DNA from 2 places in the Kribbella orskensis genome. Region 2 is predicted to be linked to the other one. Evidence: predicted binding sites of a transcription regulator. Region 2 holds the regulator's gene; the other holds the start of a gene.

Region 1 (6,300 bases), on a different contig from region 2:
GTTCAACGCGGCGCAGCGCGCCAGGAAGTTCTCCGGATCGTCGATCGTCTCGACCGGGAGCTCGTCCTCGACCTCCACCGCGAGCCGCAGATCGGCCAGCAGCTTCAGGGCCGGGTCGTGCTCGCCCGCCTCCCAGGCGGACTCCCCACCGGCTGCGAGCAGGTCGAGCAACGCGTCATCTGCTTCGATCGCGTCGAGATCAAAACGGTCAGCCATGTCGCTCCTCCCCTGCCCCTCGTTCCATCTTTGCCTCATGCCCCACAAACCCCCTGAGCGTGTTCAACGCCCGATGTTGTGCGACCCTCACCGCCCCCGGTGTCATCCCCAGTGCCCGGCCGGTCTCCTCGGCTGACATCCCCGCTACCACCCGGAGCCGCAGGATCTCCCGCAGCTTCTCCGGCAACCTGTCCAGCAGGCTCACGATGTGCTGGACCTCTGAATGGCGTACGGCGTGCTCCTCCGGCGTCGGTGACTCGTCCGCCCCGTCCGGAAGATCCGGCGTCGACAAGTCCGCGACCGCGAACGCACGCTGGGCATCGGCGACCTTGCGGGCCGCGATGCCGTAGACGAAGGCCTCGAACGGCCTCCCCTCGTCCCGGTACCGGCCCAGAGCGCCGAATACCGCGACACAGACCTCTTGCGCGACGTCGTCGACCATGTCGGCGCCGCCGGGGTAGGTCCAGAGCCTCGACCGCACGTAGCGGTGGGCGACTGCCCGCACCCTGGTGAGCAGGTCGTTCAGAGCATTCCGATCACCTTCAGCCGCAGCTGCGGCCAGGTCACGGAGCTCGACCCGATCGTGGGTGTGCGGTACTTGGACCTCGGTCACCCCTCGCCCCCCTCGTTCCAGACCGGTCAGCCTGCAAGATAGTACGGCGGCCACCCCCGCTTGCATAGTGGCAACGCGTAATCACTGAGCTTTTTTCACTACAACCGGTGAGCAAGTACGCCGACCAGCCCTCCGCCGCGCCCCTGGTTCGGCGGTTGCTGACTGCGGGCCGGGTGCGCTCCACAGCATCTGCCGATGGCGGCGGTTGGCGGGGCGCCGCCGTACCGAGCGACAGGCCGATGTTGCGGTTCCCGTTCACGCCCACGCCTGCACGACCCAGCGGCGTCGCGGTTTTCCTGAGTACTTCCTGTCGGTCCGAACACCGGCTCGCGTACTGCGTCACTCAGGGTGCGGTGAACAGGGCCGCGTTGAGGAAGTCGGCTCCGAAGGTGCCCTCTCGGTCGGGGTGGACCTGGCGGATCTCGACGGGGCTGAGCGGGGTGAAGATGCTGCCGAGGTCGTCGCGGGAGAAGGCCGTTCCGCCGGAGGTGTCGCCGGTCCTGACGACCTCGTTGTCGTCGGGGGTCTGCATGCGCTCGGCGGCGAGCGTGACGATGCCGAACCGGCCTCCGGGGCACACCATCGGCAGTGCGCGCTCGAGGTAGGTGATGCGTCGGTGCGGCGCGATGTGGCGGAAGCAACCGGAGTCGTAGACCAGGTCGAACTGGCCGGCCGGGAGTGGGTCGCGCAGTACGTCCAGTGCGGTCAGGTTCACCGAGCCGGGCATGTCCGGCCGAACGCGTTCGAGCAGGGGCGCCGCGAGGTCGATGCCCTCCACGCTCGCGCCGTGCTGCGCGAACCAGCGGCTGTTGCGCCCGGCGCCACACCCGATATCGAGTACGCGGGCGCCGTCCAGCGTTTCCAGCAGACCGCGCTCGTACCAGTCCACAGCGCCCGGTCCGGGCCGCTGGGGCGACCGCCTCTGCCGATGGCGGCGGTTGGTGAGGCGTCGCCGTACCGAGGGACAGGAAGAGGTCTAGGTTCACGCCCGCGCCCGCGCCTGCGCGAGTCAGCTGCACCGCGGTTTCTCCGAGTACTACCTGTCGGTCCGTACGCCGGCTCGCGTACTGCGCGACTCGGGCTGGGGAAGACGAACTGCCCGGCTGGTCCGAGGGGACCGGCCGGGCAGTTCGGGTGGAGCGGGTGCCGAGGAATCAGTGGCCGTGACCGTGGCCGTGACCGCCTGCGGCGGGCTCTTCATCTTCGGGCTTGTCGACGACCAGGGTCTCCGTGGTGAGGAGGAGGGCCGCGATGGAGCCGGCGTTGGCGAGGGCGGACCGGGTCACCTTGACCGGGTCCAGGACGCCCTGGGCCAGCAGGTCGCCGTACTCGCCGGTGGCGGCGTTGAAGCCGCTGCCGACCTCGAGCTCGGCCACCTTGGCGGTGACGACGTAGCCCTCGTAGCCACCGTTCTCCGCGATCCAGCGCAGCGGCTCGACGATGGCCTTGCGGACGATCCGGACACCGGCGAGCTCGTCACCCTCGAGGTCCAGGCCGTTCTCCAGCACCGCGCCGGCGTGGATGAGAGCGGAGCCGCCACCGGCGACGATGCCCTCCTCGATGGCCGCACGGGTCGCCGAGACGGCGTCCTCGATCCGGTGCTTCTTCTCCTTCAGCTCGACCTCGGTGGCCGCGCCGACCTTGATCACGCAGACGCCACCGGCCAGCTTGGCCAGCCGCTCCTGCAGCTTCTCGCGGTCCCAGTCGGAGTCGGTGCGCTCGATCTCGGACTTGATCTGGTTGACCCGGCCCTCGATGTCGTCGGACTTGCCGCCACCCTCGACGACGGTGGTGTTGTCCTTGCTGACGACGATGCGACGGGCGGTGCCGAGCACCTCCAGGCCGACCTGGTCCAGCTTGAGGCCGACCTCGGGAGCGACCACCTGGGCGCCGGTCAGCGCGGCCAGGTCCTCGAGCATCGCCTTGCGGCGGTCGCCGAAGCCCGGCGCCTTGACGGCGACGGAGGTGAAGTTGCCGCGGATCTTGTTGACCACCAGGGTCGACAGGGCCTCGCCCTCGACGTCCTCGGAGATGATCAGCAGCGACTTGCCGGACTGCACGACCTTCTCCAGCAGCGGCAGCAGGTCCGAGACCGCGGAGATCTTGCCCTGGTTGATCAGGATGTACGGGTCGTCCAGCACCGCTTCGCCGGCCTCGGCGTCGGTGATGAAGTAGGGCGAGATGAAGCCCTTGTCGAACTGCATGCCCTCGGTGAAGTCGAGCTCGGTGCCGAACGTGTTCGACTCCTCGACGGTGATGACGCCGTCCTTGCCGACCTTGTCGAAGGCCTCCGCGATCAGGGTGCCGATCTCGGGGTCCCGGGCGGAGATGGTGGCGACGTGGGCCATGTCGCCCTTGTCGTCGACCGGCCGCGCGGTCTCGATCAGCTTCGCCGACACGGCCTCGACGGCCGCCTCGATGCCCTTCTTCAGGCCCATCGGGTTGACCCCGGCCGCGACGGCGCGCAGGCCCTCGTGCACCAGCGCCTGGGCGAGCACGGTCGCGGTGGTCGTACCGTCACCGGCGATGTCGTTGGTCTTGGTGGCAACCTCCTTGGCCAGCTGCGCACCCAGGTTCTCGAACGGGTCGTCCAGCTCGACCTCACGCGCGACGGTGACACCGTCGTTGGTGATGGTCGGGGCGCCCCACTTCTTGTCCAGCACGACGTAGCGGCCCTTGGGCCCCAGCGTCACCTTCACCGTGTTCGCGAGCTTGTCGACGCCGCGCTCCAGCGCGCGCCGCGCGTTCTCGTCGAACTCGAGGATCTTCGGCATGGAAAACTAGTCCCTCTCTGAGTTTCAACATGGGGCTCGCGGGTCCGGAATCGACTCCGCTCCGGCGCCGGCATCCGGCACCGGAGCGGTGTCAGTCAGAACAGCGAGCGAGGGTGTGTCCCCTCGTCCCGCGCGGTAGCGGGCAGAGCCACGCGGCACGCACCGGACGAGGAGGCACGCCCTTACATCACTTGGTGACGACTGCGAGGATGTCGCGGGCGCCCAGGATCAGGTAGTCCTGGCCGTCGTACTTGACCTCGGTGCCGCCGTACTTCGAGTAGATGACCTTGTCGCCGACGCTGACGTCCAGCGGGACGCGGTTGCCGTTGTCGTCGATGCGGCCGGGGCCGACGGCGAGGATCTCGCCCTCCTGGGGCTTCTCCTTGGCGGTGTCCGGGATGACCAGGCCGGACTTCGTGGTCTGCTCGGCTTCGAGCGGCGCAACGAGGACGCGGTCCTCGAGCGGCTTGATCGTGACCGACACTTGCTGACCTCCACGGTCGAGTTCTTGGTGTGTTCTGCAGGTGCTGCGAGCGGCCGTTCACCTCTGCCGTCGCGGGGATCAGAGGCCGGGCCGCTGGCACCCTCGAGTGGAGAGTGCCAACACCGAATCTAGGCGGCGATTAGCACTCGGTCAACTCGAGTGCCAGATTCTCGCCCACGGCGGACAGCCGCACCGGAAGTGATCGTCCGTGCGCTTTCCGCCACCGAGCCCTAGGCGGCGGGGCCACCGGCGTGGGACCGTCTTGCGTGGAGGCATTCCCGGCCGCCCCGGGATCGACCGCACCAGGAGAGAACCCATGGCCGTCCGCATCCCGTCGCTCCGGAACCTGTCCCTCTTCAAGCTCACCCCTCGAAAGGCCGTCGCCGTCGTCGCGATCCTCGTCAGCCCGATCGCCGTGGCGGCCGTCGCGGCCAACGGGAACAACCCGCCCCAGGAAGGCTCCGCCGCCTCGGGTGGCGCCGCCCCCGCAGTACAGCCGCCGAAGGCTGACTCAGCGGAAGCGAAGACGGACGCCCAGGCGGAGACCCGGGCCGCGGCCGCATTGACGCAGTGCCGGTCCGCGCGGCTGGTACCGGTCGGCAAGACAGGGTGGGGTGTCCCGATGCCGTCGGTGTGGAACAGCCCCAGTACGACCTGCAACCTCATGTCCGGCGACGACCCGTACCGCGGTTCCGCGCGCACCGGTGATCCCGACACGGCGATCCGGACCCTGCAGCGCAACCTGAACTACTGCTACGGGTACCGCCTCACAGTGGACGGCGTGTACGGCAGCAACACCCGCGGAGTGGTCAAGGCGGTGCAGAAGCGGCACAAGCTCACGGCCGACGGCATCTACGGCCCGAAGACCCGCTCGGCCATGAACTGGCGGCTGTTCTCATCGACGACGAACACCTGGAGCAAGGCCTGCTCCAGCCCGCTGTAGTCCCCGGGCAGACTGGGGCGGGTGGACCCTTCGTCGATCACCTCGCTGCTCACCGCACCCGGGGACGCAGTACTGGCCGAGGCCTGTGCCGCGTTCAGGCCCGGCGGTGAGCTCAAGCTGGTCGAACAGCTCAGACGCCGGTACGACGCTGCCGTGGTGACCGCCGCGGTCACGCAGGCTTCGCTGCGGCATCGGGCGGCCGCCAAGTTCGGCGCGGAGGACGCCGCACGGATGTACTTCACGCCGGACGGGCTCGAGCAGGCCACGCGAACCACAGTGGGGGTCCACCGGGCCGCACGCATCGCGGGCACTATTCCTGGCGCCACTGTGGTCGACCTTGGTTGTGGGATCGGTGGTGACCTCATCAGCGCCGCCCGCGCCGGCTTGCGCGTCACGGGCGTGGAGCGAGACCCCGCGACAGCCGCTGCAGCGCAGGCGAACCTCGCGGCGCTGGGACTACCCGGCGAGGTCCTGGTGGGAGACGCCGAGGCGCAGGACGTCACGCAGTACGAGGCGGTCTTCGCGGATCCCGCACGGCGGGCCGATGGGAAGCGGGTGTTCGACCACAACGCCTACTCGCCGCCGTGGTCCTTCATCACCGACCTCCTGGCGGGTACTGCGTGCGTCAAGGTGGCTCCGGGCATTCCGCACGACGCGGTGCCGGACGGTGTCGAGGCGGAGTGGGTCAGCGACGCAGGCGAGGTCAAGGAGGCCGCGCTGTGGTCCGGGAAGCTCTACGCCGGCACCAGCCGCCGGGCGACGCTCCTGCCTGGCGGCGCGACAGTGACGACGGCGCCTGAGGTAGACAGCGGCCCTGTCGGGCAGTACATCTACGAGCCGGATGGAGCTGTCGTCAGGGCCGGACTGGTCACCGCCGTTGCTGCGGCGGTCGACGGCTGGCTGCTGGATCCGCGGATCGCCTATGTGACCGGTTCATCCTTGGTGGCGACTCCTCTGGCCGCTGCTTATGAGGTGATCGAGGAAGTGCGGTACCGCGAGAAGGCACTGCGGGCCTGGGTAAGGTCGAACGGCATCGGCACACTGGAGATCAAGAAGCGCGGCGTCGACTTCGACCCGGCACAGCTCCGCAAGAAGCTGGCCCCGAAGGGCTCCGCGAGCGCGACGCTCATCGTGACCCGGATCGGCCGGGACGCGGTCGCCTACTCCTGCCGCCGGGTTTCCACGCAGGCTTCCTGACCGTCAGCCGCCGATTTGCCTGTCATGTCGATTTGCCTTCGCGGCACATTCGAACATATGATCGATCTCACGA
Region 2 (6,300 bases):
ACTTCAAGCTGCTGCCGCGGGAGAAACTCGATCCGGCCGCTGCGAACATCGCCACCCAGCAACTCGTCTACACGGTCCAGGCCGTGCTCGGTGACTCCAGCCAGCAGATCCTGGTGACCGAGCAGGGGCAAGCCACCCGGGAACTGTTCGGACAGGCCCTGTCCGGGCAGCCGCTGAGCCGCGCTCAGGCGATGGACGTCCAGGCGCTGGTGTGGATCGAGTCCCCCGAGCAGAAGGCGACGGTCCGGAGCCCGGTCACCGTGCGCGGTACCGCCGCGGCGTACGAGGCCACGGTGAACTGGCAGGCGACCAACCTGAAGACCAAGACGGTCGTGAAGAACTACACGAACACCCAGGAGGGCATGAAGTTCTCCCCCTTCACCTTCACCACCAAGCTCGCCCCCGGCGAGTGGCAACTCGAAGTCTTCATGCTCTCCGGCGAAGACGGCCACATCACCGACACCGACTCGAAGACCATCTTCGTGAAGTAACCGTCGAGCGGGTCAGTGGGTGAAGGTGAACAGCCGCAGGCCTGGTTCGAGGGGGTGGGGGGTGGTGGTCAGGCGGTTGATGCCTACCGACCACTCGACGTTGTCGGGGGCGTCGAAGGAGAGTTCTTCGAAGCCGGTGTCGGTGAACCAGGCGCGGATGGTGTCGCGGATGTCGGGGTCGTGGCGGCCGCGGGTCCAGATGACCGTGGCGCCGGGGGTGCACAGCTGTGGGAGGGCGCGGACGGTGCGCTCGACGTCCGCCGGGACGATGTTGCCGAAGACGCCGCAGAACAGCACCAGGTCGGCCGGCACCGCGTCGGCATAGCTGTCGATCGCAGCCGCGTCACCCTCGATCACCTCGACGCTGGTCAGGCCGTTGGCGGTCGCTGCCGCGCGGGCGACCGCGACGTTGCGAGGATCGAGCTCGACCAGCCGGGCGGTCACCCGGTCGCGGGCCGGATGGGCAGCGAGCACCTCGATCAGGTCCCGGCCCTGGCCGGCGCAGGCGCTGATCGCACGGATCGGGCCGTCCGGACGGGCGTCGAGATGCGCACGGATGCCGCGCTGGACCGATCTCAGCCGCCCGCTCAGCTCGGACGTCTCGTCCTCGTACGGCGTGTGCCACTCCAGCCAGTCCGTCGAGTCCATCCAGGTCCTCCTCGATTCCAGCGCGAGTCGTCCGTGGTCAGTTCCAGTGCGGGTGAGTCCAGGTGCGGGTCCATGCCGGGAGCGGCCGCCGCTCGGTCAGGTCAGGTCCAGCGGGAGCGGGCGAGGAGGGCTGCTGCAGCGGCTACGCCTGCAGTGGAGGTCCGCAGCACGGTCTCGCCGAGGCGGACCGGGTCCACGTCAAAGGCCTCCAGCTCGGCAGGCGAGATGCCGCCTTCGGGACCGACGACGATGACGACGTCCCCTTCAGCCGGCACCTCCAGCGACGCCAACGGCACCTTCGCCTCCTCATGCAGCACCACCGCGAGTCCGGCGCTTCCGACCAGCCCTGCGACCTCCGCGGTCGAGGCGATCGGCGCGACCTCGCAGAACCACGAGCGCCGCGACTGCTTGCTGGCTTCGAAGGCCCAGGCCTGCCACTTGGTCAGCGTCTTTGCCACCCGCTCGGGACTGGCGCGGAACTGGCTGCGCTCCGCGTTCCACGGGACCACCACGTCCGCGCCGACCTCGGTGAGCATCTCCACCGCGAGCTCCGCCCGCTCCCCCTTCGGCAGCGCCTGGACGACGACCAGTCGCGGGCTCGCCGGAGCGACCTCGCCGCGGTGCTCCACGGACACGGTCAGCCCGGTCTTGGAAGCGGCCGTCACCGACCCTTCCGCGAAGGACCCGCGCCCGTCCGTCAGGCGGATCCGCTCGCCCGGTGCGATCCGTCGTACGACGGCCGCGTGACGGCCCTCGGCGCCGTCCAGCACGAGCTCCGGGCCGGACAGGTCAGGCAGGTAGAAGACGGCGAGTCCCATCGTCGCGCGGCCGTAGGCGTTTTCAGTGCGCGCCGAAAGCGTCGCGCAGGCGTCCGAAGACACCCTTGTGCGCGGCCTGGACCTGACCCTGCGGACGCTCTTCGCCCCGTGCCTCGGCGAGTTGCTTGAGCAGTGCGGCCTGGGAGTCGTCCAGCTTGGTCGGGGTCTCGACGATCACCTGCACGATCAGGTCACCGCGACCCGCGTGCCGCAGCCGGGGAACACCCCGCGCGGTCAGCGTCATCGCCGTACCGGACTGGGTGCCGGGGCGGATCTCCAGCGGAGTGGGCTCACCCTCGAGCGTCGGCAGGTCGATCGTGGTGCCGAGCGCGGCCGCGGTCATCGGCAGCGTGACCGTGCAGTGCAGGTCGTCACCGTTGCGGGTGAAGATCTCGTGCTGCTCGACCTCGATCTCGACGTACAGGTCGCCGGCCGGGCCGCCGCCGGGGCCGACCTCGCCCTGGCCGGACAGCTGCACCCGGGTGCCGCTGTCGACGCCACCGGGGATCTTGACGGTGACGGTACGGCGGGAGCGGACCCGCCCGTCGCCGGCGCACTCGACGCACGGGTTCGGGATGGTCGTGCCGAAGCCGCGGCAGTTCGGGCAGGGACGCATCGTCCGGACCTCACCGAGGAACGAGCGCTGGGTGTGGGTCACCTCGCCGCGTCCGTGGCAGATTTCGCAGGTGACGGGCTCGGACCCGGCGGCCGCGCCGGATCCCGAACAGGTCGGGCACAGCACGGCCGTGTCGACCTTCAGCTCGCGGGTGGTCCCGAAGGCCGCCTCGCCGAGGTCGATCCGCAGCGGGATCAGGGCGTCCTGACCCCGCCGGGTGCGCGGCCGCGGCCCGCGGGTCGCCCCGCCGGTCTGGCCGAAGAAGGCGTCCATGATGTCGGTGAAGGTGAACGCCTGGCCGAAGCCGGCACCGCCGGGTCCCCCTCCTGCCGCGCTGGCGAAGGGATCGCCGCCGAGATCGTGCAGCTGCCGCTTCTGCGGGTCGCTCAGCACCTGGAACGCGCGGCCGATCTCCTGGAACCTGTTGTGCGCGTCCTCGGAGTCGTTGACGTCCGGGTGGTACTGGCGGGCCAGCTTGCGGTAGGCCTTCTTGATCTCGTCCGGTGAGGCGTCACGGCTGACGCCCAGGACGGCGTAGTAATCGGTGCTCATACTCCAGACCAAATGTCGGTGGTAGTCGTCATGAGTCGGCCAGGATCTGGCTGACGTAACGCGCGACGGCGCGGACTGCGCCCATCGTGCTCGGATAGTCCATGTGGGTCGGGCCGACGATGCCGAGCGTGGCCAGCGCCTCCGACTTCGACCCGTACGCGGTCGCGACCACCGAGGTGGTGGCCAGCTCCTCGTACGGGTTCTCGTGCCCGATGCGGACCGTCAGGGTCTGCGGGTTCGTCGCCTCGCCGAGCAGCTTGAGCAGGATGACGTGCTCCTCCAGCGCCTCCAGCACCGGCTTCACGTTGCGCTCGAAGTCGTCGCCGTAGCGGGTCAGGTTGGCGGCGCCGCCGACCGCGATCCGCTGCTCGCCGTCATCGCTGAAGGCCTCCAGCAGCGTCGTCACGATCGCGGCCACCAGCGGCCGGTCGGACGGCGCGAAGGTCTCGGTGACGTTCGCCAGCGAGGTCGCCGCGTCGGACAGCCGCTGGCCGGCCAGCGCGGTGTTCATCCGGGACCGCAGGTCGGCGATCAGGTGCTCGTCGACGTCGTGCTGGGTCTCCACGATCCGCTGCTCGACCCGCCCGGTGCTGGTGATCAGCACCACCAGCAGCCGCCGCGGCGTCATCGTGACCACCTCGACGTGCCGCACGCTGGACCGGATGAGGGTCGGATACTGCACGATCGCGACCTGCCGGGTGATCTGCGCCAGCAGCCGGACGGTACGGCGGACCACGTCGTCCAGGTCGACCGCACCGGCCAGGAAGGACGAGATCGCCTTCTTCTCGGCCGGCGACAACGTCTTCACGGTGCTCAGCTTGTCCACGAACAGCCGGTAGCCGGCGTCGGTCGGGATCCGGCCCGCGCTGGTGTGCGGCTGGGTGATGTACCCCTCCTCCTCCAGCGCGGCCATGTCGTTGCGCACGGTCGCCGGGGAGACGCCGAGGTTGTGCCGGTCCACCAGGGTCTTCGAGCCGACCGGCTCGTGGGTGGCGACGTAGTCCTCGACGATGGCCCGGAGCACGTCCAGTTTTCGTTCGTCCAGCACGCGCACCACCCTCTCTCCACGTCGACACCTGTACCCAGCGCAGGGCACTCCACTGAGGGCACCCTTGGCACTCCCGCGTTTCGAGTGCCAGTCTACCGAGCCGTAGCGACACCTACTCCCGCGTAGCGGCGTGGGACGCGTCTCAGACGCGGAGGAGTCGTCTCAGGCCGACTCGGGAGACGCTCCCAACGGTACGGCGGCCGGGCGCTCCACCGTGCTCGCCACGTCCACGGGCTGATCCTTGGCCGCCGCCTCGAGCAGCGACTCCAGTACGTCGAGCACGTGGTACGCGAGGGCTCCGTTGGCCCGGTGGTCGCCTCCGGTCCGGATCGCGCGCGCCATGTCCGCCACACCGACGCCCCGGCCAGCTCCCGCGTAGCCGCCGGCTACCGGGAGTTCTGTCCAGTCACGGGCGGTCGCGGTGGCGATCTCCACCTTGCCGTCGAAGTTGTTCGGGTCCGGCACCGACAAACTGCCCTCGGTCCCGTGCACCTCGATCCGCGGCAGCCGCGCCGCCCACACGTCGAAGCTCATCAGCACCGTCGTGAGGGCACCCGACTCGTGCTCGAGGATGCCGGTCACGTGGGTCGGCACCTCCACGGGGAAGGTCTCCCCCGCTCGCGGACCGGTGTGGACCTTCCGCTGGTCATGGGCGCGCCCCGCCCGCCCGGTGACCCGGCGTACCGGTCCTAGCAGCGTCACGAGGCTGCTGACGTAGTACGGGCCCATGTCGAGGAGCGGGCCGCCGCCGGGCTGGTAGTAGAACTCCGGCGCCGGGTGCCACAGCTCGTGCCCGGGCGTGACGAACGAAGCCGTCGCAGCAGTCGGTACGCCGATGTCGCCCCGGTCGAGGGCGGCTCGTGCGGTCTGGGTTCCCGTGCCGAGCACAGTGTCCGGAGCACAGCCGATCCGGAGGTTGCCGGCGGCCGCGAGCTTCAGGAGCGGCTCGGCCTCGGCACGGTCGACCGCGAGCGGCTTCTCGCCGTACACGTGCTTCCCCGCCTGCAGGGCGGCCTGGTTCACCGAGGCGTGGGCCGCGGGAATGGTCAGGTTGAGGACGATGTCGACCTCGGGGTCGGCCAGCAGGTCCTCGGATGACAGCGCCCGGAGGCCCTGGTGCTGGTCGGCGATCGCCTGGGCCCGGCTGAGGTCCAGGTCGGCGACCGCGACCACGTCGACGCCGGGCAGCCTGGCGAGGTGGTCGAGGTAGGTGCCGCTGATGACGCCAGTGCCGACGATGCCGATGTTGGTCACTTGCTCGCCCACAGCAGTCCCCGCTCGATGATGGTGCGGACCTCGGGCACGTGCAGGTCCTCGAGGCTGTGGCCCGGCGTGCAGACGAACACCCTGCCCTCGCCCCAGGTGCGGGTCCAGACGGCCGGCATCGTCGCGCCCTCGATCCACGGGAAGTCCGGGTGCGCCCGGAAGGTGGTGGTCGCGAGCACGTTGTTGGTCGGGTCCGCGTGCACGTAGTACTGCTCGGTGTGCAGGTCGAAACCGGTGATGCCCTCGACGATCGGGTCGTCGGCGACGACCTCGATCCGGTGGTCCACGAAACCGTCCGGGTGCGAGACGAACTGGCCGCCGGTCATGAAGCTGTAGTCGCTGTTGCTGCGGAACGAGTCGACGATGCCGCCGTGCCAGCCGGCCAGCCCGGTGCCCGCGCGCACCGCGGCCTCGAGTCCCTTGACCTGCTCGTTGGTGATCTCGCCCATGCTGATGCACTGCAGCACCAGGTCGGTGCCGGCCAGGTCGAGGTAGCTCTCGGTGCTCTCGGAGACCTCGACCGCGAAGCCGTTGTCCCGCAGGAACGGGATGAACAGTTCGGTCGCCTCGGCCGGCTTGTGCCCTTCCCAGCCGCCTCGTACCACCAGTGCCCGTCGTGTCGTCACGCCGTCCGCCCTTCGCGTCGTTCCGGAAGATGAGCCCGGCGATCTCAGAGATCGGATGAATCACTGTCGCCTAGGCGACCCTAGGCGGCCGGACCGGGCCCTTCAAGTCCCGTCCCGACGACTGGATTGGGCTTACCGGCGGGACCACCGGGTCGCGGCGGTCCGCTGGGGTCGGCCGCCGCGGGCACGATCAGGATCGGCGACCAGGTGCTGATCACCCGGGCCGGGTGCTCGT

What was found. Region 2 encodes HrcA, which represses chaperone genes, less so after heat shock. Its sites were predicted from a motif close to TTGGCACTCGNNNNNNNCGAGTGCCAA; they were not measured.
Region 1: the regulator HrcA is predicted to act here: its motif matches at 4,227-4,253, upstream of groES (co-chaperone GroES).

Annotation. Positions count from the first base shown of each region.
Region 1 is NZ_SLWM01000008.1:144,670-150,969, reverse strand. It holds gene EV644_RS22720 (hypothetical protein) at 1-216, opposite strand, end outside; gene shbA (RNA polymerase sigma factor ShbA) at 209-829, opposite strand; gene EV644_RS22710 (class I SAM-dependent methyltransferase) at 1,173-1,718, opposite strand; gene groL (chaperonin GroEL) at 1,984-3,603, opposite strand; gene groES (co-chaperone GroES) at 3,791-4,087, opposite strand; gene EV644_RS22695 (peptidoglycan-binding domain-containing protein) at 4,404-5,030, shown strand; gene EV644_RS22690 (class I SAM-dependent methyltransferase) at 5,052-6,227, shown strand.
Region 2 is NZ_SLWM01000020.1:56,867-63,166, reverse strand. It holds gene EV644_RS34720 (Gmad2 immunoglobulin-like domain-containing protein) at 1-491, shown strand, start outside; gene EV644_RS34715 (methyltransferase domain-containing protein) at 504-1,139, opposite strand; gene EV644_RS34710 (16S rRNA (uracil(1498)-N(3))-methyltransferase) at 1,241-1,957, opposite strand; gene dnaJ (molecular chaperone DnaJ) at 1,980-3,125, opposite strand; gene hrcA (heat-inducible transcriptional repressor HrcA) at 3,154-4,173, opposite strand; gene EV644_RS34695 (Gfo/Idh/MocA family protein) at 4,336-5,439, opposite strand; gene EV644_RS34690 (ThuA domain-containing protein) at 5,424-6,065, opposite strand.